One region of the Cellvibrio sp. PSBB023 genome, then DNA from elsewhere that is predicted to be linked to it. Evidence: predicted binding sites of a transcription regulator. Region 1 holds the regulator's gene; the other holds the start of a gene.

Evidence for each region. The regulator FliA, encoded in region 1, starts transcription of late flagellar genes. The targets are predictions, from matches to a motif close to TAAAGTTATNNNNNNNNCGGCCGATANCC.
Region 2: a site for FliA is predicted at 5,928-5,956, ahead of fliD (flagellar filament capping protein FliD). Genes of this name have one in related genera too.

The regions. Positions count from the first base shown of each region.
Region 1 covers NZ_CP019799.1:913,627-929,551, reverse strand. The annotation lists gene B0D95_RS04215 (chemotaxis protein CheW) at 1-389, opposite strand, end outside; gene B0D95_RS04210 (chemotaxis protein CheW) at 535-1,593, opposite strand; gene B0D95_RS04205 (ParA family protein) at 1,590-2,426, opposite strand; gene motD (flagellar motor protein MotD) at 2,740-3,621, opposite strand; gene B0D95_RS04195 (flagellar motor protein) at 3,636-4,385, opposite strand; gene B0D95_RS04190 (chemotaxis response regulator protein-glutamate methylesterase) at 4,385-5,536, opposite strand; gene B0D95_RS04185 (chemotaxis protein CheA) at 5,623-7,932, opposite strand; gene B0D95_RS04180 (protein phosphatase CheZ) at 7,959-8,762, opposite strand; gene cheY (chemotaxis response regulator CheY) at 8,797-9,180, opposite strand; gene B0D95_RS04170 (RNA polymerase sigma factor FliA) at 9,380-10,123, opposite strand; gene B0D95_RS04165 (MinD/ParA family protein) at 10,239-11,063, opposite strand; gene flhF (flagellar biosynthesis protein FlhF) at 11,236-12,801, opposite strand; gene flhA (flagellar biosynthesis protein FlhA) at 12,858-15,086, opposite strand; gene flhB (flagellar biosynthesis protein FlhB) at 15,176-15,925, opposite strand, start outside.
Region 2 covers NZ_CP019799.1:1,018,505-1,034,429, reverse strand. The annotation lists gene acnB (bifunctional aconitate hydratase 2/2-methylisocitrate dehydratase) at 315-2,933, shown strand; gene B0D95_RS04660 (cytidylyltransferase domain-containing protein) at 2,991-3,680, opposite strand; gene fliD (flagellar filament capping protein FliD) at 3,826-5,892, opposite strand; gene B0D95_RS04650 (flagellin) at 6,153-7,937, opposite strand; gene B0D95_RS04645 (flagellar protein FlaG) at 8,371-8,763, opposite strand; gene B0D95_RS04640 (flagellin) at 8,825-10,618, opposite strand; gene B0D95_RS04635 (flagellar protein FliT) at 10,832-11,158, opposite strand; gene flgL (flagellar hook-associated protein FlgL) at 11,380-12,957, opposite strand; gene flgK (flagellar hook-associated protein FlgK) at 13,070-15,838, opposite strand; gene flgJ (flagellar assembly peptidoglycan hydrolase FlgJ) at 15,843-15,925, opposite strand, start outside.

The sequences.
Region 1 (15,925 bases):
ATGAATTTTGCGCTTTCTTCATTGCCAACATTGGGCGCCATTTCAATTTCGGATTGACGCAAGTAAACCACTTCAGCAACGCTATCCACCAAAATGCCAATGACATGGCGATCAGTTTCTATAATCACAATACGGGTGTTGTCTGTAATCTCCCCGCTGGACAGGTTAAAGCGATGACGGGTATCAATGACTGTCACCACATTACCGCGCAAATTGATAATACCCAGTACATAGGATGGCGCGCCAGGTACCGGGGCAATTTCCGAATAGCGCAGCACTTCCTGCACCTGCATTACATTGATGCCGTAAGTCTCACCATCCAAACGAAAGGTAACCCACTGCAATACGGGATCATCAGTGCTCTTATTTTTTGCTGCATCAGTTGCCATCTTTAATATTCCTCTAGGCTGCCGGTTTGCGGCAGTAAATCGTGTCAATGTCGCTATAACTATAGCCGATGCCTTTTCCTACGCCACTTTTGTTTTTCATAGAAAAAGCGATGTATTACATTCGCTTAGCCAGGCAGGTGTATGGCTAACCACGGGCAGAGGCAAAATTTTTATCTGCCTCAATCAGCATTTGGCCTATGCGCGGAATATCCAGCAGTGCGCACATATGCTCTTTGACTGTACCCGCAAGCCAGGGGCGCTTGCCCCTGTCGCCACGCCATTTCACATCATCCGGCTGCAGGGTGATGGGTTGGTTTACCGAATCTACTGCCAACCCCCATGGGACGCCGTTAATTGACATCACATAGCGTGCGGTTTGCAAAAAGACGTCGTCATAACGTTCCGGCATCACAAATTTGGCGGTATTCACCGTGCGTATTTTCCCTGCCGGTGTCGGCTGCAATCCCATAAACCAGTCCGCTTGACCAAACAAAGGAGTTAACTCATCGGTCAATGGCTGGATTTGCCCAAGGGATATCAATGGCACGGCCAACGTCAGCCCGGCTACTTTAAACAACAATACATCAAAACGCGATTGCGCCCATTGCGGCCTGCCATTTTCCAGCCACTCCAACCCTTCCATTTTAAATTGGACGGTATCGGATTCAGTATCTGAGAGAGTAATTTCAACGGGAGATTCCACAGGAGAATCGACAATAACATCTGCAGAGGTGCCAATATCCCATTCCTGAATTTCTTCAGCATCCACCACAAACCGGGTTTTGGTTTCTGCCTGTGGCTCAGCAACCAGCTCCACCGAAGGAAGTTCAACAACTGGCGCCTCGACCAACAGCTGGGCACTAACCGATTGCAACAACTTTTCAAGCTGTTGCTTTTGTTCAGGAGTCTGTACTAACTCGGGTTCTGCAAGCTCGGTACGCTTGACCTCATTTTTGGTCAGCGAACGGGGTTTGGATGAAAGCGTTGCCTGAGCTTTTTTGGGCTTTTCCGGGGGATTTTTTTTTGTTGGTAAATTAACAACGCGCGCCAAACCAGAATTGGCAGCAACAGGCACTGGACGCGCCTCCACTGCCGCGAAGGCTTCATCAATCGCATCACCAATGCCGAGCAAGTCATCAAAATAATGACTTAAGCTCACATCCGGTGACTCTATGTCGCCTTCAGGCGTTTTACGATTGGTCACGACACCACACCAGCCTTACTAATGACTGCCATAGGTGCTGATTGGGTTTGCAACTCATCAGCGCGAATTTTCTTCTCAAGCCAATGCCAGAGAGCCATATAGGCCTCCACACCGCGACTGGTGGAATCAAACAAATGGGGCGGAACACCTGCCTTGCTGGCATCGCGGAAACGGGTATCTATAGGTACATGCCCAGGCCAGGCTTGCGCCGGGTAGGTATTGCGAATCGTCCGCAAGCTGGTCACCGAAGCCTGGGTGCGGCGATCGAACATCACGGGAACAATCGTGTAATCAAGCGCTTTTTTGCGCGAGCGCGACATCATATTGAGGGTATTCACCATGCGCTCCAGGCCTTTAAGCGCCAGGAACTCGGTTTGCACCGGAATAACCAGATACTGGCAAGCAGCCAGCGCATTCACCATCAATACCCCTAACAATGGTGGCGTATCGATAAGGACATAATCGTAATCATCAGCAATTAAGGCCAAGGCACGACTCAGCACCAAGCCCATACCATCCTGACCTATGGCTTGACGCTCCAACGTAGCGAGCGCTGTCGTGGATGAAATCAAACTCAGGTTGGGATACTCAGTAGGCAAAATTAACCGGGAAACAGATTCACGCGATAGATTTTTACGTTCCTGAAACAGGGTATAGCTACTCAAGACCTGAGTGTCAGGATCCTGACGAAAATAGGTAGACAGTGAACCGTGGGGGTCTATATCCAGCAATAAAACGCGCTTTCCGGTAGAGGCGATTAGCCCTCCGAGAGATACAGTAGTGGTGGTTTTGCCCACACCACCCTTTTGATTCGCTATTGCTATAACACGCACAATTCAACCCTCGCCAGCGTCAAACGCCAGTCACATCGTTTATTACAGCGACAAAAGCAAAGTTTGTGCCCAATTACTATGGCACACAGGATTCCACTCGTAACATCGCAGGATATTGTCGCTTTTATCAACACACATGCCAATCACCATTGTGCCAATCAGAATCCAGGAAAGATCATTTTTTAATCACAGGATTCTAAGTATTGCCCAGCGGGCGGCAACTGCAAGTCAATTGATAAACCCTAGCCTATATAGCGGCAGTTTATTGCGGCGCAATAGGGTTGCCGGTGCAGAAAAACAAGGGAGTTTGTCGCTATTGATTGGAAGAGGTAGATGCTGACGTGACAGGCTGATCAAGGCGCGCTTTGGGGCGATCCATTTTGCGTTTGGCAATCATAATAGTGACGCGGCGATTCTGCGCCCGCCCCTGTTCAGAATCGTTGGGCGCAACAGGCTGGTACTCCCCATAACCCACTGCAGACAACCGTTCAGGCGCCACACCTTTGGAAGCCAGGTGTTTCACAATAGCACTGGCACGTGCGGTGGATAGCTCCCAGTTGGTGGGATACTTTGCACTATTGATGGGAACATTGTCGGTAAAGCCTTCAACCTGCACCGGATTTGAATAGCTGCCCAATATAGCGGCAATTTCATCGAAGATTTTACGTGCCTGTTCACTGGTATCGGCACTGCCGGATGAAAAAAGAATGCTGTCTTTCAACTCAATTTGAAGCCACAACTCATTGCTGGATACCTGAATAAGCTGCTCGCTGATTAGCGGGGCGAACTTTTCCGTCACTAAATCAGAAATCTGCGTGAGCTCATCGCTGGTTTTTACCGGCGTATTGGGTTCAATCGCTGGAGCACTGGCTGCCCCTTGGGAGTTATCAATAATTTGCGGCACCTGCTCGTTGATCTGCTCTACATCGCGGGTGGCTTTGCCCATATCAATAGGCGAAATCAGATCACTGGAAGGGGCTGTTTGATCGACAGGTTCTTTGTTTGTCTGGGAATCAGTCGGGCGATGAAAAGCTTCAATGAAAGTGTCTGACAACACACGGTACTTACTGTCATTCACTTGGGAGATGGAATACATGACCACAAAAAAAGCAAACAATAAGGTAATGAAGTCAGCATAGGAAATCAGCCAACGCTCGTGGTTTACATGAATGTCTTCTCTTCTGCGGCGAACCATAAGCGCGTTACTTATCAGTTAATCGGATGTAAATAACCGTTTAGTTTCATTTCAATCGAGCGCGGATTCTCGCCATCAGCAATGGCAATAATGCCTTCAATAATCAGTTCGCGGTATTGGGAGTTTTCATTCACGCACATACGCAATTTATTGGCGATAGGAATAAACACCAGGTTTGCCAATGCCACACCATAAATAGTCGCAACAAACGCGATGGCAATGCCTGGCCCGAGGGTTGCCGGATCAGCCAGGTTATTCATCACATGAATCAAACCCATCACAGCGCCGATAATACCAATGGTGGGCGCGTAGCCGCCCATGGATTCGTAAAATTTAATCGCGTCAAAATCGCGCTGTTCATTAACAATTAAATCCGTTTCCAAAATGCGGCGAATCACTTCCGGCTCATTACCATCCACCAACAGTTGCAGACCTTTTTTTGCGAACTTATCTTTTTCGCGCTCGGAAATTTCTTCCAGTCCTAACAAGCCATCCTTACGCGCAGCAGCGGCCCAACGCACGATATTGGAAATACCTTGCTTGAAGGGCACATAGGGCGGCTTAAAAACCCACACCACAATTTTCAGTGCACGACGCAAATTGACTTTGGACGTTTGCAACATCGCCGCACCCAAGGTGCCACCCACAACGATAAAAGCTGCAGGACCATTCAGCAGGGTTCCAAGGCCACCGCCTTCCAGAAAATTACCGCCAATAATGGCGGCGAAGGCGATAATGACACCAATAATACTGAGGAGATCCATTACATAACCTCTCTCACCAAGCGCGGCCCGATTTCTTTCAGGCTCAGTACTTTGTCGGTCAAACCGGCACGCGCAACAGCCATGGGCATACCGTAAATCACACAGCTGGCTTCATCTTGTGACCAGAGCGATGAACCGGCATCTTTCAATAAACGCGCACCGTTACAACCATCCGAACCCATGCCGGTTAATACGACGCCCAATACTTTATCGCCATAATTATTTGCCGCCGATCCGAAGGTAATATCCAGTGAGGGCTTGTAATTAACACGCTCATCATCAGGCAATACACGCACTGAGCCGCCATTGCGCTTATCGAGCATCAGTTGTTTACCACCTGGAGCAAGTAGCGCCAAGCCGGGTTGCAATTGATCGCCATCCACCGCTTCGCGTACACGAATATGGCACTGCTTATTAAGGCGCTCAGCAAATGCCTTGGTAAAGTTCTCAGGCATGTGTTGCACCAACACAATCGGCAAAGGAAAGTTCGCAGGCAAAGCTATCAATACTTCCGCCAAGGCGACAGGCCCCCCCGTGGAGGCGCCTATAACAAGAATTTTGGGTTTGTTTTTGAGGCGATAATTATCCGCACCCGATGTCTTGACCGGCTCATCCGGCACAGTAGGTATAGCGCGGGTAGCCGTTGTCGGGGCGGGCGATGCAATAGGCTTAAATGATGACGGGGTAGCCACGGTTGGTGCAGGTGTCGAGGGCGGAGTCATTGTTGCCAAGGGTGGCACAACGCTACGGCTGCCCGAACTGGCGAGCGTAATCAAACGCTCATGCAGTTTTCTCTTGAGCACCTCGGAATTACGGGAGACTTCTGCAAAATCTTTAGGAATAAAATCGAGCGCACCAGCAGCCAGCGCATCAAGGGTAATCTTGGCACCTTCGTAGGTCAGCGAGGAGAACATTAAAATAGGCACACGGCGATTGGACATAATGTGCTTGATCGCCGTCACCCCATCCATCACCGGCATTTCAAAATCCATGGTGATAATGTCAGGCTTGAGCTCTGCTGCCTTATCGACAGCTTCGCGACCATTACTTGCTATGCCAACAACTTTTAATTCCGGGTGCTCATTAATAATATCTTTCAACCGATGCTGAAAGAAATTTGAATCATCAACCACTAATACCCGGAAAGGCATCTATCGCACTCCGCAAGGGGAAAAATATTGAACAGAATTTCAGCTGGAGTATTAATACATCAGAACACTGCAGGTGAGCTTTAGGATTAACTATGACCCCAACTGGCAGAACCTTTTGCATAGCGACGCAATAAGCTGGGGATATCCAAAATCAGCGCGATAGTACCGTCGCCGGTAATGGTTGCGCCGGCCATGCCAGGTGTCCCTTGTAACATTTTGCCCAAAGGTTTGATCACTACTTCTTCCTGCCCGATTAACTGATCAACCACAAAGCCAACACGACGCGACCCTACGGTAACAATCACAACATGCGCATTATCGGGTCGATGGCCAAACGCATTTTTTACCAGCCAATCTTTCATGTAGAACAGCGGGATAGCCTGATCGCGAATAGCAACGCAATCCTGCCCATCCACTATATGGCTCTTGGTGAGATCCATATGGAAAATTTCGTTCACGCTCACCAAGGGGAATGCAAAGGTTTGCTGACCAAGCATAAACATGAGCGTTGGCATAATTGCCAATGTCAGCGGCACTTTGATAATAAAGCGCGTGCCTTTGCCCAATTCAGATTTAATTTCCACTGTGCCGTTCAGTTGGGTGATTTTGGTTTTCACCACATCCATACCCACACCGCGACCGGACACGTCGGAGATTTCTTTTTTGGTGGAAAAGCCAGGTGCAAAAATCAGGTTGTAGGCTTCGGTATCGGAGAGACGATTGGCAGTATCTTCATCGAACATGCCCTTTTCCACAGCGATACGGCGCAGCTTCACAGGGTCCATACCGGCGCCATCATCGCTAATGGATAGCAAAATATGATCGCCTTCCTGCTCCGCCGATAAGACAACCTGCCCTACGCGGGATTTACCGTTGGCTTCACGCACATCGGGGAATTCAATGCCGTGATCCACCGAGTTGCGCACCAGGTGAACCAGTGGATCGGCAAGTGCTTCAACCAGGTTTTTATCCAGGTCGGTCTCTTCGCCCACCAATTCCAGATTAATTTCTTTGCGCAGATTACGCGCCAAATCGCGAACCACCCGAGGGAAACGACCAAATACTTTTTTGATCGGTTGCATGCGGGTTTTCATGACCGAGGTTTGCAAATCTGCCGTCACCACATCCAGATTCGCGACTGCTTTCACCAAAGCTTCGTTGGTAGAGCCATTGCCCAATCGCACCAGACGATTGCGCACCAATACCAGCTCGCCCACCATATTCATGATGTCATCAAGGCGCTGGGTATCCACACGCACCGTTGTTTCGACTTGCGGCGCTTCTTTATCGGCGGCTGGTGCCTGAGCAGCACTGGCGGCAACTGGTTTAGGCGGCTCTACTTTTTTAGCGGGCGCGGGTGCAGGTGAAGGCGTCGCGCTAACCACATTGGGTTTCACATCCACTTTAGGCGTCGGTTTTGCGGCGGCTGGTGCTGGTGCAGTGCCAGTAGTGCCAGGCCCTTTTCCCTTGCCATGTAACTGGTCGAGCAATGCATCGAACTCATCATCACTGATCAAATCACCTGCGCTTTTTGGCGCTTCTGGCGCGGCAGCAACGGGGGTGGTTGGTGCAGGTGAAGCGTCAGTTACCCCAGGACCTTTACCTTTGCCATGCAATTGATCAAGCAAGGCTTCAAATTCATCTTCTGAAATTTCATTGTTAGTGGATGCACCGGTTGTTACCGGTGGCGCACTGACAGGTGCAGCGCTAGCAGCAGGCACTTGGTCGCCCGGCCCTTTACCTTTGCCGTGCAGTTGATCAAGCAAGGCTTCAAATTCATCTTCTGTGATTTCTTCCGTACCGGTCGCGGTGGCTGCTACCGGAGTGGCCACTGCCGCAGGTGCAGTGCCAGCAATTGCATCCAACAATTGTTCAAACTCAGCATCGGTGATATCACCTGAGGCAACACTGTGCGTTTCTACCGCAGTGTCTACTGGTGGCGCTGCCGGAGCACTTACCTCCACGACAGGTGCAACCTCCTCAGCAGCTGCAGTTTCGTTCAGGTCCTCGCATGACACCAATCGCTCAAGTGCGGCGATCAACGCGGGCTCCACCGGCGGCAATTCTTCGCGCTGGGATACCAGCTCAAATTGCTGATTCACCATATCGAGCGCTTCCAGCACCACATCCATTAATTCTGATGTGACGGCGCGTTTACCGTTGCGCAAAATATCGAAAAGATTTTCAGTGAGATGACAGCATTCCACCATAGGCGTCAGTGCCAGAAAACCGGCACCGCCTTTTACGGTATGGAAGCCCCGAAAAATCGCATTGAGCAAATCTTTATCTTCCGGGCGCTGCTCCAGATCGACCAATTGCTGGCTAAGGCGCTCGAGAATTTCTCCCGCCTCTACCAGAAAATCCTGGAGAATATCCTCGTCATCACCAAAACTCATGCAACTTTCCTCGAGTGACCTGCAGTTTAGAAACCAAGACTTGATAACAAATCATCAACGTCATCTTGCCCGGATACTACATCTGCCCGCTCTTTGTTAATTTGTGGCCCTTCGGCTTCAGTTTTGCGTTTGTGCATTATTTCCAAATCATGCTCGACCGTTTCCCGATCATTGGCAAGGCCGGTAATTTCTTCCACCTGCCCCGCAATTCGCACCAGACTCACCAGGTCTTTTTCAACATCGTTGATCAACCCGATAACACGCTTTAATACTTGCCCGGTTAAATCCTGAAAGCCTTGTTCCAAAACAATATCTTGTAAGTTTTTACTTAATTGCTCTGTGCCTGTGACCATTTGTCCCAGAAAAACATCCATGCGCTCGTAGAGCTGACGGAATTCATCGGCGCTCATTTCGCGGCGTTTCAGACGCGCCCATTCACTGCGCAGGCCGCTGGCTTCTTGACCCAGGTTCATGGCAATGGGGGCCGCTTCGTCCACAACATCCATGGTTTTTTCAGCGGCTTTTTGAGTCAGCTCAATCACATAGTTGAGGCGATTCGACGCATCGTGAATATCCGAGTTTTCAATCTTGGGTGGTTCTTTGGTTAAATCCGCGTCGACATTGAAGTTGACAATTGCGTTGTGCAAACCGCGCGTTAAACGCCCCACCGATTGGAAGATGTGACGATCCCGCGACTGGGTAATGGTTTGTATCAAGACCGATGCTTCTTCGATCTCATTGCCCTGCAGTTTTTCTGCAAGCAATTTTGCGCACTCTCGCAATTCAACAACAAATTCGTCGTTGGACGATGTTTGGGTTTCAGATGCCATGGCAGAGCCTTATTTATTATTCAATCGACGGTAATTAACCGACCCGATCAAAAATCTTTTCGATTTTTTCCTTGAGCGCCTGAGCGGTAAACGGCTTGACGACATAGCCATTCACACCCGCTTGGGCGGCCTCAATAATCTGATCGCGCTTGGCTTCTGCGGTTACCATTAACACCGGCAAAGTGCGCAATTTTTCGTCGGCACGAACAGCTTTAAGCAAATCGATACCGGTCATACCAGGCATGTTCCAGTCAGTTACCAGAAACTGGAAATCACCACTTTTGAGCATCGGCAGTGCCGTTACACCGTCATCTGCCTCATGGGTATTGGAAAAACCCAAATCTCGCAGCAAGTTTTTAATGATCCGCCGCATTGTTGAAAAGTCATCAACAATCAGGATTTTCATATTCTTATCCAACGCAACCTCCAATCACCCAGAAGGGAATTTTATTAATTCATAGTCTAGTAGGAGTTAAAGCTTCGGCCAGTAGCGGCACTTAAATCTTCAACTTTTACTGCAAATCATAGCGCAAATTGTTGTATTCATAGACTAATTTGCTGTGCCACTCACTCAACCAGACAAACTTTTGCCATCTTGGGTTATTTTTTGCCCACTTTTACGCTGGCTGCCACCCACCCAGGCGATGGCGTAAGCGCGCCGCCGCCTGGCTGTGTATTTGGCTGACACGGGACTCACTCACCCCAAGCACCAACCCAATTTCTTTGAGGTTCAACTCCTGATCGTAATACAGAGCAAGCACCATACGCTCGCGCTCGGGCAAGAGTGCGATAGCCTCTGCCAAGGCCTTTTTCAGCCCATCGCGCTGTACACCTTCCAGCGGACTGGCAAAGGCACTGCTGTGTTCGGAGGCGTCGATGTTACTGTCTTCGTCGCCAAAGGTTTCCTCGTAGCTGAATAACCTGCTGCCGTTGGAGTCTTGCAGCATTTCAAAATATTCTTCGAGCGATACTTCCAATTCAATGGCGACTTCTGCATCGGTTGCATCGCGCCCGGTTCGCGCTTCTACCACGGCGACGGCGCGGGCAATACGGCGCGCATTGCGATGCACCGAGCGTGGTACCCAATCACCGCGCCGCATTTCATCCACAATGGCTCCGCGAATGCGGATACCGGCATAGGTTTCAAAGCTGGCGCCACGAGAGGCATCGTATTTTTGCGAGGCTTCAATCAGGCCAATCATGCCTGCTTGAATAAGGTCATCTACCTGCACGGACGCAGGCATACGCATCATCATGTGATAGGCGATGCGCTTCACCAAAGGTGCGTAATCTTCGATATTGATCTGCGCATCAAGCAAGGTCTTTTTATCGTACATGGCTAAACCATTGACTGCGGCCATCGAACACCTTTTGTTTAGCAAAAACTGCCGTAATTGGTGGCAGCCCTGCCTCGCCTTCTCGTAAATAATTGGCTCGTAAATAGCGGGTCATAAACAACTGCATGAACAAGTATTGCTAACGCGCATTCGCGGCCTGCAACAAACGCTCGACAAAAAATTCAAGGCGTCCAGTGGGAGAATATGGCAGCGGCCATTTATCTACCGCTTGCGCCAGGGCACGTATCGCCACCGCCGCTTTGGAGCTTGGAGCAAACTCTAGCAGTGCTTTTTGCTTTTGCACGGCTTTGCGTACGTTTTCATCAAAGGGAATTTGACCAACAAACTGCAAGGTGACGTCCAGGAAACGCTCGCACACCGTATTGAGTTTGTTAAACATATTCATGCCTTCCTGCTGGGTGCGCGTCATATTGGCGACCACACGGAAACGCTGCATACCGTATTCTTTGTTGAGTAATTTGATGAGTGCGTAGGAATCTGTGATGGAGGACGGCTCGTCGCACACCACAATAATCACTTCATTGGCGGCGCGCACAAAACTTACAACGGTGTCGGAGATGCCAGCAGCAGTGTCTATCACCAGAATATCCACTTGGTCTGACAACTCATTGAAGGCATTAATCAGCCCGACGTGCTCGGCACTGCTCAACTCGGCCATACGCTGTACACCCGACGATGCCGGCACAATTTTCACGCCCGCAGGCCCTGTGACCAATACATCGGTCAGCGAATGAGTGCCTGCCAGCACATCTGCCAGAGTATGGGTGGCGCGAATGCCAAGCAGGACATCCACGTTGGCTAGACCCAAATCGGCGTCAAGCAGTACAACTCGACGACGTAATTCTGCCAGGGCAATACTGAGGTTGACGGAGATATTGCTCTTCCCTACCCCACCTTTGCCGCCGGACACAGCGATGACTTGTACTGGTCGCACTTGGCTCATCTACACGTAACTCCAAACATATTCTTTTTAAGTGTGCCCATGTTGACGCCAGAAAACTGACAGCACGGTTTGTTGGCACTCTAATGGTGAACTGAGTATAGATAGGGTTTGGAAAAAGATCCGATTAATTTCAGTTTCACTGTAAAAATCATAGGGTTATAACTTTTTTTGGCTAAGAAACCGCCGTTGCCGGATTAGTTTTAAGCAGCGCTACTGCTCTGGCAACTAGCTGATGCGCGCGCGCTACATCCAGGTTCTTGGGGATATCCTGCCCATCGGTTGTGTAGGCAATTGGCAGGCGGCTTTGCATCACCACGCCCAAGGCTTCGCCGATACTGGCTGTTTCATCGAGCTTGGTGAGGATGCACCCTTGCAAGCGCGCAGCGCCGTAAGCATGGACCGAGGCTTTTAACATTTGTGCCTGGCTGTTGGATGACATCACCAGATAGGTTTTTACCTGCGGTTGAGCAGCCAAAGCATTAAGCTGTGCTTTCAAATGTGGATCACCATGACGGAAGCCCGCGGTATCAATGAGTACCAGTGAGCAGTGACGTAGGCTGCGCAAAACCGTATCCAGCGGATTGGCTTCATCAACAACTCGCACAGGTACGCGCAGAATCCGCGCCAGTGAGCGCAGTTGGTCATGGGCGGCAATACGGTAGGTATCGGTGGTGATAATCGCTACCTTATCGGCGCCGTGCTGCAATACATAGCGCGCCGCCAGTTTGCCAATGGTGGTGGTTTTGCCCGAACCGGTTGGGCCGACAAAAGCAAAAATACCGCCTTGATCCACAATATCGCGGCCATTGATCGGCAGCTGATGCGCAAGATTTGCCAGCGCATCGGGCCAGGCTTCGCTCAGTGTTTTGGTTTTAGTACAGGCGTTAATCACTTTGGCAACAACGTCTTTGGGCAAGCTCAGGCGTTCCAGACGACGAGCGATGCTGGCGAGAATGGGCGAGTCGTTGGCGATGGTTTGTTGGCCGGTAAGACGATCCAATTGCTGCTCCAGCAACAGGCGCATATCGGCGATTTCTGCCTGCAACTCACTCAATTGCGCATGTTGATCCAGGCCATCTACAACCGGTACAACCAGTGCCGGAGCGGGCTTTTCCTTGGTCAACAAGGCTTCAATTTTGGCATCCTGCGCGCTGCGGGTATTGCTGAGCAGCGCTTCGCGGAAGGATGCCGCTTCCGGTGTCAGTTTCGGCTCTTTGCTGATAGGAGCCGGATCCACCAGTGGATAACGTTCTGCTGCACTCATCCCCTTTTTCGGTCTGCTCGCCTGCACGGGCGTATGGCGCGGAATACCGGCATTCACCACCGTATTCTTACCAACCATAAACTCTTTGGCCGACTCCTCTGCCTTGTGCGCTGCCATCATCCGCAAACGCGCACGCTCTATATCATCCGCCAACTGTACGCCGGTTTTGCCTACGTTGGGGTGATCGGGAATCTGGGTAATCACCGGGGCAACCTTGCGTGTTGGTTGACGCTCCAGGATACGCGGAGAGATATCGCCATCACTCAACAGCGGTTCACTGGGGGCAAAGGTCGCGTCCGCAAAGGGGCGATTTTGCAGTTGTTTTAATTCGTAGTCCGACCCCATAGTCGTCAGCAACTCAACCCCTTCAGGGATGCGATTGCTTGAGAGAATAATTGCATCTGGCCCCAACTCCTGGCGAACCAATTCCAACGCACGGCGCATATCAGCAGCTACGAAACGTTTGACTTGCATATTCAACTCCCGCCCTGGGTGGGCCACCTGATTAACGATTGAAATTAATTAGCACATCAGCTGTTTTTATCAGCACCAACACTGGCCTCAATGCTGATTTGTTTGTTGTCAGGCACTTCGGTATAAGCCAATACACGCATATCCGGAACGCTGTGACGAACAAAACGGGACAACATGGGGCGCAAAGGTGCAGCAACCAATAGAACCAAGGGGCGACCCGCCATTTCCTGCTTTTGCGCAACACTGATTAATGATTGCTGCAACCGGTCTGCTAACCCTGGCTCAATGAACGCACTGTCATCAGCGCCAGCTTTTTGTGCCTGCTGAACGGTATTTAGCAATAACTGTTCCAAGCTGGGTTCAAGCGTGATGACAGGCAGGTTTCGCTCGTTGCCAATGATGTTTTGTACGATTTGGCGGCAGAGCGAGACCCTGGCCATCGCGGTTAAAGCGGCGGGATCTTGACTCTTTATACCGCTGCCCGCCAAGGCTTCGGCGATGGAGCGGATATCGCGAATGGGCACCCGCTCGCGCAGCAGGTTTTGCAATACTTTCAACAGCACGTTGATGCTCAGGGTATTGGGCACCAACTCTTCCACCAACTTGGGTGATGATTTGGCCAGCATGTCCAGCAATTTCTGCACATCCTCATGGCCGAGCAATTCAAAGGTGTGCTGTTGCAGAATCTGGTTGAGATGGGTCGCCACAACAGTACTTGGGTCAACCACGGTATAGCCCAGGGTTTGTGCCTGTTCGCGCTGATTGGGGCTAATCCAGACCGCATCCAAACCAAAGGCGGGATCTTTGGTTTTTAAACCATCCAGCGAACCAAAGACTTGCCCGGGATTAATCGCCAACTCGCGATCCGGGTAAACATCAGCTTCTGCCATGGACACGCCCATCAGGCTAATGCGATAACCCGTGGGATTCAGGTCGAGGTTGTCACGAATATGTACTGAGGGAATCAGGAAGCCCATCTCCTGCGAGAGTTTCTTACGGACACCTTTAATCCGCCCCAGCAGTTCCCCGCCCTGATTTTTATCCACCATTGGAATCAGGCGATAGCCAACTTCCAGGCCGATGACATCGACAGGCTGCACATCATCCCAACCTAGTTCCGGCGATTCCGGTGTACCGGGAGGCAACGCAGGCGCACTGCGCTGTGGTGCAAGGTTTGCACTGCCCGCTGCCACGCCAGCTGCCGGCATATCACTCGCTACACGGGTGCCTGCGGGGATAAAGGAATTGTCTTCAACCACGGCTGGCTGCTGCTTGCGCCAATGAATGTAATAGGCCAGTGCCGCACAAATAATACCCAAGCCCAAGAATGCAACATGGGGCATACCGGGAATAGAACCCATCACAATCAGCATGATGCCAGACACCGCCAGCGCCTTGGGCGATGCAAACATTTGACTGACAACCTGTGCGCCCATTTCCTGCGAGCTATTGACACGAGTTACCAAAATGGCGGATGCCACAGACAGCAATAAGCCGGGGATTTGTGCAACCAATCCATCGCCAATGGTAAGGATGGTGTATTTCTCAAAGGCTTCACCAAAGGGCAAACCGTGCTGTGCCATGCCAATAGCAAGACCACCAACAATATTGATAAACATAATCATGATGCCGGCAACGGCGTCGCCGCGTACAAACTTACTCGCACCGTCCATCGCGCCATAAAAATCCGCTTCGGAGGCCACTTCCTGACGACGTGTGCGCGCCTGATCCTGATCAATCAAGCCTGCATTCAAATCCGCATCAATCGCCATTTGTTTACCGGGCATGGCGTCCAGGGTAAAACGCGCACTCACCTCTGAAATACGACCCGCACCCTTGGTCACTACTACGAAGTTGATGATCATCAAAATAATGAACACCACTATCCCGACCGCCAAATTTCCGCCAATTACCACAGCACCAAAGGCTTCGATGACCTTGCCCGCCGCGTCACCACCCTCATGCCCTTCCAGCAATACCACGCGGGTAGACGCGACGTTCAGACCAAGGCGCAACAAGGTTGCAATCAATAGAATTGCCGGGAAAGCCGCAAAATCCAGCGGGCGCATTGAATAGATGGATACCAATAACACAACCAGTGCCAAGGCAATATTGAAGGTAAAAAACATATCCAATAACAAGGGCGGGATTGGCAGGATAATCATTGCCAACAACATCATCAGCAAAAAGGGAATCCCCAAATTGCCACGCCCCATGCCACGCAATGAACCAAGCGCGGCCCTGCCGTTAAAGTTATTGAATTGATTGAACGTTGGTAGAGCCATAAGCACGGATTCTTGACAGTGGAATCATTTATGAGTGCCTATCGCAAGAAGTGTACCGATTCACCTGAATCGCAAAAAAATTATCGACCTTAATCCACCTTGCCCGATGCGTTGTAACGCAGATCGCGCGGAACATTGATGTTGCGTGGGTAAATCGGCCTGTCGCCCTTACCTTTGCGGTAATTGCGCAGCTGGAACACATAGGCCAATACTTGTGCAACGGCAAGATAAAGGCCAGAGGGAATTTCCTGATCCACATCGGTGGTATAAAAAATCGCCCGCGCCAATACGGGAGATTGAATGATTTCGATATTGTGCGCCTTGGCAATTTCGCGAATTTTTAATGCCGTGTGATCGCCACCTTTGGCGATCATTAGCGGCGTTTCCATGGTTTCAGGGTCGTATCGCAACGCGACAGAAAAGTGTTCCGGGTTGGTGATAATCACGTCTGCTTGCGGCACATTGGACATCATGCGGCGCTGCGCCATTTCCCGTTGCAATTGACGAATACGGCCTTTGACTTCCGGCTTGCCATCAGTATCTTTGGATTCATCTTTTTGATCCTGCCGCGACATTTTTAATTTTTTATTGTATTCGTAGATTTGGATCGGCACATCGATCGCCGCAATAGCAATGGTTGTTGCGCACAGCGCAATGGTCGCAAGAATGGATATTTCCAATGAGTGGATAATCGCAATATTGGTGCTTTCATCAACCAGGCGAAACATATCCTGCGCAAAAAATTTCAGCACAAAAATAGTCGCCCCCAAAATCACCAATACCTTGGCCAGCGCTTTCAATAATTCGATCAAGGATTTCACCGAAAACATGCGTTTAAT
Region 2 (15,925 bases), 100 kb from region 1:
CTGTATTTACATTGCCGCACGTCGGTCTGGGTTGACCAAACAAGGTCGACACCTTATCACAATCGCCCTTAAATACCGATGTTCAAAAGCCCCTAACTTATCGCATAGCGCATTAACAGCGCGACTCTCTTGGGTTATACTCTGCGCCCGATTTAACACGCTTTTGGTAAATCACACTGCCCTTGAGAAAAGGCAGTGCAAAGTTAAGTACAGCTTGTTTGGCCTGTGCTTAGTCATCCATGAAGGCCATGGATAGTCTCCTGAAGCAGAGATCCTGCCGAAGGAGTAACCCCTACACTAATGAGGATAAAACCGTGCTTGAAGCCTATCGTAAACAGGTCGCAGAACGCGCCGCAGAAGGTATTCCACCAAAACCACTGAACCCTGAACAAGTTGCCGGATTGGTCGAACTCCTGAAAAACCCTCCCGCTGGTGAAGCTGAAGTACTGCTGGACTTGATCACCAACCGCGTTCCGCCCGGCGTTGATGAAGCCGCTTATGTTAAAGCTGCCTTTCTAAGCGCGATTCTCAAAGACGAAGCCTCCTCTCCCCTGATCGATAAGCCTCTCGCCATTAAACTGCTCGGCATGATGCTCGGCGGCTACAACATCGAAACCCTGGTTAACCTGCTCGACGATGCCACTCTGGCGCCTTTGGCTGCCAAAGAACTCAAGCACACTTTGCTGATGTTTGATGCATTCCACGATGTGGAAGAGAAAGTAAAAGCCGGCAACCCACACGCGAAAGAATTGATGCAATCCTGGGCTGATGCCGAGTGGTTCACTAGCAAACCCAAGGTTCCTGAGAGCACCAAGCTCACCGTTTTCAAAGTCACCGGCGAAACCAATACCGATGATTTATCACCAGCACCTGATGCCTGGTCACGCCCTGACATTCCCCTGCACTCACTCGCGATGTTCAAAATGGCACGCGATGGCATCACCCCTGATGAGCCCGGCAAAATCGGCCCAATCAAACAAATCGAAGCACTGAAGACCAAAGGTTATCCGTTGGTATTTGTGGGCGATGTTGTAGGTACTGGTTCATCACGCAAATCTGCTACCAACTCGGTATTGTGGTTCATTGGCGAAGACATTCCCGGCGTACCTAACAAGCGTACTGGTGGTGTGTGTATCGGCGGCAAAGTCGCGCCGATTTTCTACAACACCATGGAAGATGCTGGCGCACTGGTATTTGAAGCACCGGTTGATAACCTGAACATGGGCGATGTGATTGAGATTCGCCCTTACGAGGGCAAAATCCTCAACGCCACTACCGGTGCTGTAATTTCTGAATTCAGCCTCAAATCTGATGTACTGCTGGACGAAGTTCAAGCGGGCGGTCGTATCCCACTGATTATTGGTCGCGGTCTGACTACCAAAGCGCGCGCATCACTGGGCTTGCCTGCAAGCACGTTGTTCCGCCTGCCAGAATCACCGGCTGATACCGGCAAGGGTTATACCCTCGCACAGAAAATGGTAGGCAAGGCGTGCGGCGTTAAAGGTATTCGCCCAGGCACATACTGCGAGCCCTACATGACTACCGTAGGTTCACAGGACACCACTGGCCCTATGACCCGTGACGAACTGAAAGATCTGGCTTGCTTGGGCTTCTCTGCCGACCTGACCATGCAGTCTTTCTGTCACACAGCGGCTTACCCGAAGCCGGTTGATATCGAAACCCAACACACCCTGCCTGATTTTATTATGACTCGCGGCGGTGTTTCCTTGCGCCCAGGCGACGGTATCATCCACAGTTGGTTGAACCGTATGTTGTTGCCTGACACAGTAGGTACCGGTGGCGACTCGCATACCCGTTTCCCAATCGGCATCTCCTTCCCGGCCGGTTCTGGCTTGGTGGCGTTTGCTGCAGCGACTGGCGTTATGCCACTCGATATGCCAGAGTCTGTTCTGGTTCGTTTCAAGGGCGAATTGCAACCAGGCATCACCTTGCGTGACTTGGTAAACGCGATTCCGTTGTACGCCATCAAAGCCGGTTTGCTGACCGTTGAGAAAAAGGGCAAGAAGAACATCTTCTCTGGTCGCATTCTTGAAGTTGAAGGTTTGCCTGACCTGAAAGTAGAACAAGCGTTTGAAATCTCTGACGCATCAGCTGAGCGTTCAGCGGCTGGCTGTACTATCAAGTTAGACAAAGCGCCCATCATTGAATACATGACTTCCAACATCACTATGCTGCGCTGGATGATCGAACAAGGTTACGGCGATATCCGCACCCTTGAGCGTCGCGCACAGAAAATGGAAGCCTGGATTGCCAACCCTGAGTTGATGGAAGCTGATGCCGATGCAGAATACGCAGCGATCATCGACATCGACCTGGCTGACATCAAAGAACCAATCCTCGCCTGCCCTAACGACCCGGATGATGTGAAAGTATTGTCTGAAGTTCAAGGCGCGAAGATTGATGAAGTGTTTATCGGTTCGTGCATGACCAACATCGGCCACTTCCGTGCTGCCGGTAAATTGCTGGCATCAACCAAAGAAGAGCTGACCACTCGTTTGTGGATTGCACCGCCCACCAAAATGGACGAGCACCAGTTGATGGAAGAAGGCTACTACAGCATCTACGGCGTGAAAGGTGCCCGCACCGAAATGCCAGGCTGCTCACTCTGCATGGGTAACCAGGCACGTGTAGCGCCAAAATCCACTGTGGTTTCTACCTCTACCCGTAATTTCCCGAACCGCTTGGGTGAAGGTGCAAACGTGTATTTGGCGTCTGCGGAATTGGCTGCCATTGCTGCTGTATTGGGCAAACTGCCAACCCCAGAGGAATACCAAAGTTACGCCAGCAAGATCAACAGCATGTCTGCCGATATCTACCGCTACCTCAACTTCAATGAAATTGAGAGCTACCAAAACGCTGCCAACGAAGGTAAGCGTATTGCAGCGGTAGAGATTCAAACTGTCGCTGTATAAAGGTAAAGCAAGACTCATGTCTTGAACGAAAAAACCCGCTTTTAAAAGCGGGTTTTTTTATTGCTGCACCTGATTGCGCAGATAGGCTTCCGCTCGCTTAATGTCATCCTCTGTGTGAATTTTCAAACTCTCTGTTTCTGACATTAAATAAGGAATCAGATGGCTGTGCGGAATCGACTCTTCCCGTAAAAAATCATCCACCTTGAAAATCGCAATGGCGTCATTCGGCATGTACAGTGACGGTAGAGCCTCGCGGTGCATCAGGCCCGCATGTTCACCCGCTAAAAGCTGCAAAAACTCATTACCACCCACATAAGCACGCCTATATTGATTACTGATTTCGTACACGCTAATCAACCCACGGCAACAGGGAAAATCACGATATTCCGCCAGCGCCTCCACAATATGTTTTGCAGTGCGCAGTGGCGATGTGGGCTGCAGCAAGATAACAATATCCTTGCCCGCCGGTTTTATGCGATGGATAAACTCGCCAACCACCGGATCCAGTGGCGAGTCATCCCGCGCCAAATGATGATCGCGCTTGATTCGCTCAGCACCATAATAATGGGCCATCGCCAGAATTTGATCGTCATCGGATGACACATAAACAGCATCTACCACTCCCGATCCATGAGCTGCATTCAAGGTATAAGCGAGCAATGGCTGATCCAGCAAAGGCTGAATATTTTTCTGAATAATACCGGTAGAGCCACCACGGGCAGGCACTAAGGCAAATACACTAGACATAGCGACTCCAGAATTCTGGCTTGCTATTAGGAGCGGCAACATAAGCTGCCAAAGAACAGACACTATAAAGAATAGATGAGTTTGTGGGATAAGAAAGCGTTCAACCCAAATAGCCGAACGCCAGTTATTCGATTAAGGGCGGCGATTAGTTTTTTGAGGTAAATGGCAATCTGTCGACCAGACCATCCAAAAAGCCACCAGTAGTATTGAGTGAGCGCACAATGGCTTCCATTGCCTGAAACTGCGCCATTAACCGCGCGCGATAGGCTTCACTGCGGCGATTTAACGCCTCCTCGTCTTTTTCTACACGCTCAATATCTTTACCGATATTTTTTTCGCGCTCGGAAATCAAACCAGAGGTTTTCAGGAATTCATTTACCAGGCTGCTTAACCCACCGGCAAAACCGCGGGTAAATTTCAAGGTCGTGGATGTTGTTCCCGGCTCCACCAACATACTCAAACCTTCTGCTTTGGAACCTATCGCAGGAAGCAGAATATTGCCGGAGCCAAATGCCTCAACACCATCAATGGTACCGGCAACATCAGTACCGCTGGTCACAACAGCGCCATTAGTCAGACCAAAGTCAGCCAGCATATCGGCGCTAACCGCAGTAAAGTTCACCGTACTGGTCGCACCATAAGTCGCCGAGGTAAACACCAGTTTCCCCCCCTCAAATGCGACGGACACGCTTGCTTTAGCCGCCTTAAGGTTGGCATCAAGGTTAATCAAACTTTGTAAGTCCGCAGCAAGCTCAGCACCAGATGTATATTGCTTTCCATCTGGCAAACTAATGGCATTGGATGCCACACCGTTCAATTGAAAGCTAAAACTGTAGTCTTTTGTTCCGCTACCAATAGCCGCCAGATCGACAGGGTCAGTGGTGGTCAAGGTCCCCTTTGAGGGCTGCTGGGTAATCACTACTTCATAGGAACCAGGCTGGCTTCTTGCAGTGAACTTGGTGACTTCAATGCCAGGAGAGGAAGATGAGGCCTTGGGGATAAACAGATCACGAACAAAGTCAAAATTCTCGTCTATTGCTGCACGAAACCCGGTTTTCTCTTCCTCATAAATTTTGAGTGTTCCATCGATTTCTGTACGAATACCCAAGCTGGATAAATTAGCAAAACCATCAGTGAGACCTGGAACGGCGCTGGTTAATGCACTACGAATATTTTGCATCAAGTTTTTAGCCAGAGGATCTTTATTAAGGCTACCGTTTTCTTCCAGCTCCGGGTTGTAGCCAACTAGCAATTCGGTTTCCGCTTTAAAAGTATTGTAGGCAGCCACAAAATCACGAATGGTTTTCTCTGCAACGGATTTATCTTCAGAAATAATAAGGTTTATGGTTTCACTGGAAGAACTGGCAAACAAGTCAAACTCAAGACCATCAATAACGTCAGTCACATGGTTTGATTCCCGGCTAACTTGCAAACCATTAATACTAATTAGCGCATCACGCCCTTCTTGTTGTTGCGCAAGGCTTTTGGATGTTTCATTGAAATTAAAGGCCGCCAACCCCAAGGAACCAGAGTCTTCGGTCGCGACAACCTCTATCTCATTTTTAGCGCCCGTACTGGCGGTTAACAGTAATTTATATCCGCCACCATCGCTCACAATTGTGGCCGTTACACCGAAATTTTCTTTATTGATAGCATCGCGCAAGCCCGTCAGGGAATTGTTGGTATCATCAATCGTAATGGTTGCGCCCGTTTTAGTAGAGTCCACACCAAATGAGGAGCCATCAGATGCCCAATCCCCTAGACGGATAACGAGGGTACCCTTACCTACCGGACTGCTTGTTGAACTAAAACTACCCGAACTCAAGGACTGTGCCTGCGCGGTTTGCAGTACTTTTAATTGATAGCTACCAGCGACCGCTTTTGAGTCGAGCTTGGTGATACCTAATAATTTGGTGTCAGGTACAGACAGGGCTTTGGCATTAAAAGTGTCCGCGCTCCCCAAAGCGGCAGCGGCGGTCTCGAGTTTGGCAAGTGAACTGCGGAGTAAACCGTAATCGGAAATTTGGGTTTGTAGAAGTGTCTTTTTGCTGGTTAACTTCTGTGACTGAACCAGTTTGCTCGCTTCGGTCAGTTGGTCGGCCAGCTTATTGCTGTCAATCCCTGAACCTGAGCCCAAGGCACCAATGATACTGGAACCGATAGATCCATTATTGCTTGTCGCATTGGATGTACTGGATGTACTGGTCACCATAGACGCCTCCACACCTTAAAATTACCGCTATACAATGTTAGCGGCAACCAATGGGTAAACTTTAGCCGTTTTTGCCGCTTTTTTCTTAAAAATATTACGCTCAGTTACTACAGCACAAAGTACGCCAATACTCACAAAAAACACACTAATACCTCCCTTATTTCTTTCACACAGAAGAAGTATTGCACCCTCAGTGGAAAATGAGACATAAAAAAGCCGCAGTGAGAGCTGCGGCTTTTTTAGCAAAACATAAGACACAATTATCTGAGCAGTGATAACACCTGCTCTGGTCTAGCATTCGCCTGTGCCAACATCGCAGAAGCAGCTTGCTGCAGAACCTGAGCGCGACTTAATGCTGCTGTTTCGGCGGCAAAGTCAGCATCGGTAATACGAGAGCGCGATGCAGAGGTTTTTTCCGAGACGTTTGCAAGGTTTGCCATGGTGTGATCCAGGCGGTTATTCACAGCACCCAAATCTGCACGAGTCGCGTTTACCTGCTCCAAGGCTTTATCGACAATGCCGATTGCGCGCTGCGCACCTTCGTAAGTGTCAATTTTGATACTGGCGACACTGCCAACACCTTCGGTGGCATTGCGCTCTTTAAAGCCGGTTACAGCCAATACATCAGCAGCGACAGCGGTATCACCATATTTAATGGATATTTCTTCACCATTCGCAGAACGCAAAGCGATGCCATCAGTACCATTTGCAAAGGCCACAACCCCTGTTTTATCCGATGACAAGTTGATCACACGAATAGCTTCAGCAGCAGTACCTGCAGCAGTGGGAACCGCAGGCTGAAGAGTGATTTTGCCAATGGCAATGCCATTAATAAGCAAATCACCTTCTTGCAGGATACCCGGTGGGCCAGCAATATCTACGGCACTACCCAGCAAGTTGCCATTAGCGTCCTGCACATCAATACCCAAATCACTAATTCTTCCCGCGATAGCCGCAGTCACTGGTGTAGTACCAGCCTGAATAGTGACGCCTTGCTTTTCTGCACTTGTATCATTGAATACAAGCGCAAAATTATGATGTCCAGTTGTAAGCCCTGTTGGACTCGCTGTTGTAGCAGGCACAGTTTCAGTAATGGTTAATGATGATGCGCCAGGAGCGGTAAGCACCAACTTGCCATTATCACCCAGAGTAGCCTCAATAGCCGTTTCAGAATTAATCTTAGCGACCAACTCTTTCATGCTGTTGGTACCGGTAATGGTATAGGTTTGCGTCAAACCATTGCCATCCCTCAACTCCAACGTCAGCGTTTCAGAAGGCGATCTGAGCACACCAGAGCCAGCAGTATCTGCCGCCACTTGCACCAGAGATACAACTTCTGCACCCTTGCCCTTCAAATCACTATTAATACTTGCCAGAGCTTCATTCAAGGTGTCAGCGGCAGGAGTAATCGGCTTGATGGCCGTTCCATTCACAAGAAGATCACCGGCCAATAAGGCATTTAATGAAGCAATTTCAGTGGCATGCGATGTGCCAACACCAGTGACAGATTCCCCCACGATATCACCCGAGGTACCGCCCATACTGGTGGTTGAGAAAGAACCAATGCTGACATCCATGGTTTCATTTGCTTGCGAACCTACCTGCAAGAAAGTTTTACCCAAGGTGCCATCCAGCAATTTCTGTCCGTTAAAAGAAGTGGTTTCAGAAATACGATCCATTTCTTTCTTCAACTGCTGAACTTCAGCATCCAGGGTTTTGCGGTCTGCATCGTTATAGATACCGTTCGCAGACTGGATTGAGAGTTCACGAATACGCTGCAGCATATTGGTTACTTCTTGCAAAGCACCTTCTGCTGTCTGAACCAGTGATACGCCGTCATTCGCGTTGCGGATCGCTTGATCCAAGCCACGAATTTGAGAGGTCATACGGTTTGAAATCGCCAAACCGGCGGCATCATCTTTTGCCGAGTTAATACGTTGACCAGAAGACAAACGCTCTGTCGCTTTATCGAGCGCGTTGCCAGAGTTCATCAATTGACGCTGTGAATTCAAGGAAGCGACATTGGTGTTAATGATTAAAGGCATAATAAATCTCCTAATGATTGTTCCTGTTCACAGTTGCGTGTGCTGTGACAAGCCGACTGATGAAGCCCAGAAACGGCGGCAACAATGAATTGCTCAGTTTGTGAGAACTTCGTGGCAAGACTGGTAAGAAATGGATACCAACAGGATTTCTATACGGGTCGCCTGAGAGGGCTTTTGCACAGACCGTGCCAAGAACAAACAGCAGGAATATTGGTGGAGGAAAGCGGGATTACAAACCAGGAAAAAATAGGCAGAAAAAGGATGCGGCGCACCTGAAAAACCAGGGGATTTAATATTAAAAATAAAGATTATTGGTAAGCAAATCCACCAAAAAAATGCAAAAAAAAGAGCAGCGATTGCTGCTCTTTTTTTATCAGAAGCGTGCTAAAACTGCACCCCAAAAACTCAATAAATCACTGATTTAAAAAGACATTTAGGCCTGCGCACTGATCAAACTAACCGGCTCATCCGGGGTAAGTTGTTGTGCCAAATGCAAGAATACTTCATCGGGTATTTGGCGAATAACTTCTTGCGTACTTCTATCCAACACCTTAACTACGGTCTCGCCTGAACTCGGGTCATAAGTAAAATTTAAATCCCGTTGGGTTGACTGAATATATTCATTCATCTGTGCAACGGCAGCCTGAACTTTCTCTTGAACCGCTTGAGAATTGACGGTCTCTACGGCTACAGGCTTTGCCGCTTCGGCAATCGGCGGCAAATCATTGCCGGTTTTTTGACCTTGAGCACCGCCAACCAACGACGAAGCCGATACAGATTTAACCTGCACCGGTCCCGCGGCTACTTTAGTGATCTCATTCATCATTAAGCCCTCACTGAAACCTCCTTCGGGTTAGCGGTTGGCTAACCCGAAGGAAGTTATCACCTTATCTCAACAGTGACAGTACTTGTTGTGGACGAGCATTAGACTGAGCCAACATCGCACTCGCCGCTTGTTGCAATACTTGTGAACGGCTGAGGCTTGCAGTTTCAGCAGCAAAGTCAGCATCCATAATACGTGAACGAGATGATGACGTTTTCTCGGAGATATTGGACAGGTTAGATACGGTAAAGTCCAAACGGTTGTTAATTGCACCGAGGTCCGCACGGGTGGAGTTCACCTGCTCCAAGGCTTTATCGATAATGCCAATGGCTTTTTGCGCACCAGCTTCTGTAGAGATGTCGATAGAGGCTACTGAACCTGCACCTTCGGTGGCGTTACGCTCAAGTAAGCCGGTACGAGCCAAAGCGTTTGCATCTGTAATATTGTCACCATATTTAACAGATACCTCTCCACCATTTACTGACTTCAATTTAATCGCGGTAGTAGCGCTAGTTGAATCACTGCTATCAGCATAAGCAACCACACCGGTTTCGGCTGACTTGGCATTGATAGCGTCAATAACGTTTTTGGCTTGTTCATATTGAACTGTACTTCCTGTAACTGAAGCACCAGCAACACCCGCTGCGACAGAACCAATTTCAACGCCGTTGATGATCAAATCGCCTTTGTTCAAAGCACCAGAAGCAACAGTAGCGCCTTGTATAGAACCATCTGCTTGATGTCCATTCAAGCCAGCACCAGTCAAGGCCGTTACAGAAGCTGCTGCTGTATCGCTAGTTACTTTGATGTCACCTTGGAATCCAGGCTGTTTGTTAAGCACTAACGAGAAGTCAGCAGAAGTTGCACCGGTACCAGCTCCCACAGCAGTCAAAGCTGCAGTACCTTGCGCGTTAGTCAATGTAATGCTTTGTGAATTCTGCGCAGTTAATACTAATTTGCCAGAGTCATTCAACGATGCCTGAACAACACCACCTGCAGATTCGTTAATCTTATTAACGACATCTTTCATGCTGTTAGTGCCAGTAATTTGCAGGGTTTGCGTTCTGCCATCACCATCAACCACCGCAATTTGCAGCGCATCTGTACCAGCAACCAACACACCGGAACCGATGTTGGCAGATGTGAACTCAGATACAGTTTTCACAGAAACACCAACTGTATTAAAGTCAGCGTTCATAACTTCAAGCATTTTATTAACGGTACCAGCGTTAGTAGCATCGAGTGCTGTCGCTAATTTATCGTTAACTTTAAATTCAATAGCGGCATCAGTCGCTGTGTACATTTCAGCCAAGGTGGTAGATGTACCCACTAAATCACCAGTAGAACCACCTAATGAGTTAGCGTTAAATGAACCGATGGATACAGAAATAGTTTGGTTCTGTTGCGAACCCACTTGCAGTTGTTTGGTTCCCAAAGAACCGTCCAACAGGTTTTGACCGTTGAAGGTAGTGGTTTCAGAAATACGGGTTAATTCAGACTGGAGCTGTTTTACTTCCGCTTGCAGGGTTTTACGGTCAGTTTCGCCGTAGATACCGTTCGCTGATTGAACCGACAGTTCACGCATACGTTGCAGAATGTTGGTGGATTCTTGCAAGGCGCCTTCAGCGGTTTGAATCAGCGAGATACCGTCGTTGGCGTTACGAATTGCCTGATCCAGACCACGTACCTGGGAGGTCATGCGGTTAGAGATCGCCAGACCGGCAGCGTCGTCTTTTGCAGAGTTGATACGGTTACCGGAAGACAAACGCTCAGTTGCCTTATCAAGCGAGTTGCCTGAGCTCATCAACTGACGTTGGGTATTGAGGGATGCCACGTTGGTGTTAATTACTAAAGCCATGATTAATCTCCTGGATTAATGTCTTTGCAGTATCACTGCTATAACAAGTCTGTTGATGAAGCCTGAGACAAACTTACTAATCAGCACTTCTAACAAGGTTATCGACACGTCCGGGAGTTGCTTTAATCTTTTTTTATGGCTAAAACAAAATATTTATCGCAGGGAATGGTAAATTTTATTGCAAATGGTTATATAAAATCACAAACCGTCAAATTAACGACCATAAGCATCTATTGCCTTCATGGCTTTTGTGCTCTGACGCAAATCTGACGCCACCTTATCACGACTGATTTCCGCCAGTTCTGACAGGCGCTTGTTGATGGCCTGAATCTCTTCAATCATATGCGCTGCCTGTGCTTCCAAATCTGCCTGGGCCAGGGATTGGAGGTATTCAGCGTCATTGATGGAAAGCAGCCCCTGCTGACGCTGCTGCACCAAGGTTTCAAATGAATCCCAATCGCCCACTTCTGCCAAGGACAATAATGCTTGGGATTGGCTTAATGCACGGGAAAGCGGGTCTAGCAGGGTTTCAATATCCATAAAAACAGCTCTTTACCATGGAGATACAATAGATCGATTAATGAGATGAAGACTAACGCCATCTACTAAGATTAGCAAAACTAAATTAGCGAGGCGAATCTTATGCCAAACCTATAAAAGCAGTGTATGCAACGGCGCGGCCAATAAAGAAAAAGGCAGTGAGAGTAGTTACGCACTACTGTCACTGCCTATAAACAACAAAATCCATAACACAGGATTAATTACAAATAATTAAACAAGCTCAGTTGGCTGATTTGTGCAAAGCTTTGCTGGGATGCGCTCAACACCAACTTCTCCATGGATAAGCGGATAGAGGCATCGGCATAATCAAGATCCTGCAAGCTTTTTAGCTCTGCATTGACAAATAATTTAACGTCCAGATTAAGGTTGCGTGAACTTTCTAATGTGTTTTGACGCGCACCCACTTCTCCTTGGGTTGAAACAATGCTGGTGAGGGCATGAGAGAGGTTGGTAATGGTTTTCGCTACCATCTCACTAAGAACGGCCTTACTTTCCGGCGTGTCTTTTACACTTTTCATCGCTTCACTAAAACGCGACAGTGTTGTCAATAAACCTTGCTTATCGGTAGATTTCACAAAAAAAGAATCGCCAGGCTGCCCATTGGTTGACGTGATACCGGTTGTCGTTGCCAAGCCCATTGCACTTTGTAATGCAGCATTTCCACCTTGAAGGCTAATATTCATACCGTTGGCAGTCGCAAACCCCGTCGCACTTGCTGTTACCCCTAAATTAGCAAGTTTCGCGGCATTGGGAGCTGCATTTAGCATCGCAGCAAAATCTGCAGCGTTATTCACTACCGGCAAACTATTAAATTCAAGTATTTCTGTTTTACCGCCCACGGAGATTCTTAGCGTTGTTGGGTTAGCGGAAAAATCAATCGGCGCGGCAGCAGCATCAAATGTAAAAGGTAAGCTTGCCGCTGCGGGTGCTACAGGCGCACCGGAAATATTCAAGCTCACGCCATTTACTAAAATTTCCTGGCCGGAGGTATAACTGGCATTTGCAACAATTACCTTACCAGTGGTGCGCTCGGTAATTGTGTAGTTAGGGCCGTTAGGAATAATGGCTGAATTGGCGTTGAAAGAAATAACCATATCTTCCGGATAAAACTTATCAAACGCTTCTTGATCAATCACCTGCCCCACACTGATGATGGATGCAGGCAAGGCACGGTTGCCGGGATTGGACGAGGTGTTGACAGTATTGTGTCCACTGGGAATATCAACAAATACTTTTTTGCCTGAATCACTCACGGGAACACTGACAGAGGCAGAGGCTTGCAATAATAACTGCCCTTCGTCGCCCATATATTCATAATTGCCACCGCCGTTGTAGACAAAAGGAGGTGTGTTACCTTGATAGCCAGCAAAAATATATTGCCCGGATGAGTTGCGTGTATTTTGCAAACTCATTAATTCGTTAATACGAGTATCCACTTCTGCTGCAATAGATTTGTAATCCGCTGCTGTCAGCACCGCGGTATTACCGGCTTTTATCGCAAGTTCATTCATTTTTTGCATCAGTTCAACAACTGACTTCAAAGTGGAATCTTCAAGGTCCAAGGCATTATCAGCAATATCGATATTTTTTTTGTACTGCTCTGTGCGCGCCAGTTCTTGATTTAACTTCAAAATATTCGCAGCGGCGACTGGGTCATCCGCCGGAGACAAGACACGTTTGCCACTGGCCATCTGCTCTTCAGTTTTAGCAAGAGCTGATTGCGCTTTTCCCATGCCAAGAGATGCGATGTTGTAAATTTGCGAAGTCGATATACGCATACCAATACCCTGTGCTTACAATTATTGCCGCTTGGTAAAAGCAATGCACAAATCAATCCAAGTTTGTATCATTTTCCAAAAAACAGCATAGAGCAATATGGCTTGGTCATGATTAGAGCGCATTTAACAAGGTATCAAACAGTTCACGCGCAACGGTTATAACCTGCGCATTTGCACTGTAGAGTTGTTGAAACTTGATAAGGTCTGCCGCCTCTTCATCCAGATTGACACCGGAAATACTGTCACGTGTGGTCTGGCTTTGCTCCAACAAACTGAGGCTTGCCGCGGTATTGATTTTGGAAAGGCTGCTTTTGGTACCCACCTCTTCAACTAACTTGCCATATCCTTCTGCAAAGCTAAGGCTACCGTCTTGCATGGTGGATTTATTTTCCATCGCGACCATTGCCAACACATTGCGGTTGTCATTTTTACCGTTGTTATTAAAACCCACGGTAAATACATCACCTGCTTTGGGTTGGCCGCTGAGCGACACCTGATATCCCAAATATGACGACTGCACAAAGGAGGCAGAATTACTATCGCCAAATAACGGACTACTTGAAATAGAAGGCGACATTTCGATACCTGAGGCGAGAGTGATATCAATCCTCCCACCAACAGTAATTGCACTCTCCTGCCCCACGCCGGCACTGGTTAATGTTTGATTGGGGTTATCGCCGGAACCATCATTCACCTGGATGCTGCTAGTAGCGCTGGCAGCGGAGAAACGAATATCTACATCCACACCGGACGATGCAAAAATACGTAACTCGGGGGCACCGGTTAATGGATTGGTAGAGCTTTGCGCACGAATTCCCAATGCATTCAAATTCGGGTTTTCATTAATCCGCTTGGCAAGATAATCATTAAAATCGGCTTCGCTGACATTAGGGTCAGGTACTGTGCTCAGAAATGCAGGTGTCGGTAATGCGCCATCGTCTTGAAGTAAGGCTTCCCCATTGATACGCAACTGCATAGGCACCGCAAAATCACCGGGTGCCACATTAATACCCGTGATGGTTGCCGTGGTGTAGGCATTAGCCGTTACCCCTGGCAGTGCGCTTAATTGCGCAGCGGTTTGCATTGCCGACGCGCCAGACTGGGTAATTAAACTGCGTGAAGTAATTGATCCGGTTTGCGGATCTTTAAAGGTAAAGTTTAATCGCTCCGCTAAATAACCATTGCCTTGCGCTGCCGCACCAATAGTCACGGTTTGTGCGCTGCGGTCAGATGGCAGCCCCAAGCGATCACCATTACCCACAATACGGGTTTCACCCGGATCATTGGAAAAAATATTATTGACTGTACCGGGTACAAAGACTTGGTCTTGCAAAGGCGGATTTAGGTGTTTTGGATTCGCAGGGTCAGTATTATCCAGCACATCGTAAGTTGTTTCAGATGTAAAACGAATAATAATAGGCGGCGACAATTGGCCGTCTGTCGAGAAAGCAGGCAAGATATTGCCGTTGACATCTTTGACACCCAACACTTCACCACTACTGATTACACCACTACCAGTATTGCTGCTTGCAGAATTGGTACGAATAGGGGATGCGAACGCAAGATCTTCAGGGCGTGTCAGCATGGCTTTAATATCTTGAGCGCCATTGCGAGTCGGTTGCAGCACAAACGAATCGCCACCTTGGAAAGAACCGCTGGTCAAATTAAGGCTGACACCATCAAATGCAATGCTAAATGGATAAGCACCAGATAAACCACCTTGGCTGACCACTTGGTCATCAGATAAACGAGTGACAACATAATTAGTTGTACCGGGCACAATATCAAACCGATAATCACTGGTGGTTAATTTACTGGTGTCAGTAATGGTTACATTTAATTGACGATCATAGGGTTGTTGATTAGTGCCACTATGTTTGACGCGATTCACTGCGCTGGTAGGGTCATTAATGTCGAAAAACATTTTTTGACCATAGTCGTTATCAAGATCAATGCCCTGCTGTTGTAATTTATTAAATTCTTCTGACATTGAAATCGCAATGCGCCCCAGTTCATTCATTGAGGGGTTTAATACATCATCGCGAAAACTTAATAATCCACCCAGCTGACCACCAGAAACCTGCTCCGTAATATCAAATACCGCTTTGTTGGCCCTGAGTTGTATTTGCCCATCATTGGTCACACTAAATGCGCTGGCGGCAGCACCAACCACCAAGGGTTGTCCGTTGCCGATAAATACATTTACATCGCCCGACGAGTCTTTTACGGTTTGTATAGAGACTAATTCTGCAAGCTGACGCAGCGCTTCATCGCGTTTATCCAGCAAGTCATTCGGCTGATTGCCATTACCGGAAGCAACCGCTTCGCCAATGGATTGGTTTAATGCCGCAATTGAGGTTGCCAACGAATTAACTTGTGACGTTACGGTACGAATCTCACTATTAACACTTTTTTCAATATCAGCCATACGCTGGTACAGATTATTGAAACGGCTACTCAACCCTTGAGCTTCGGTGATAATCAACTGGCGAGCGGGTGTAGATGAAGGATCATTGGCGCCATTTTGCAGCGCGGCAAAAAAGCTCTGCAATGAGCCAGACAAACCGGTGCTGGCATCAGCAAAAAGCTTATCCACTTTACCGATATTGATATTGAATTTATTTAATTGGTTGTAGGTAGAAGTATCTGAACGCAGCTGCGCAGTGACAAACTCATTCACTACCCGTTCAATAGAGGCCGTAGTAACACCTGAACCTATATAGCCAGCACCGCCGGCATTTTGCTCAGGACGCGTGACATAATTTACTTCCTGACGCGAATACCCCTGGGTATTTGCATTGGAAATATTATGCCCAGCGGTGCGCAATGCATTTTGACTGGCCTGCAAGCCGGAAATGGCGGTGGAAAGAATACCGGACATATGATTACTCCACTATATGACGGCTGGCACTGGCCGCCAGAGAGAGAATGGCTTGAGCACCCGTTTGCAGAAGATCAGCTTGCATAT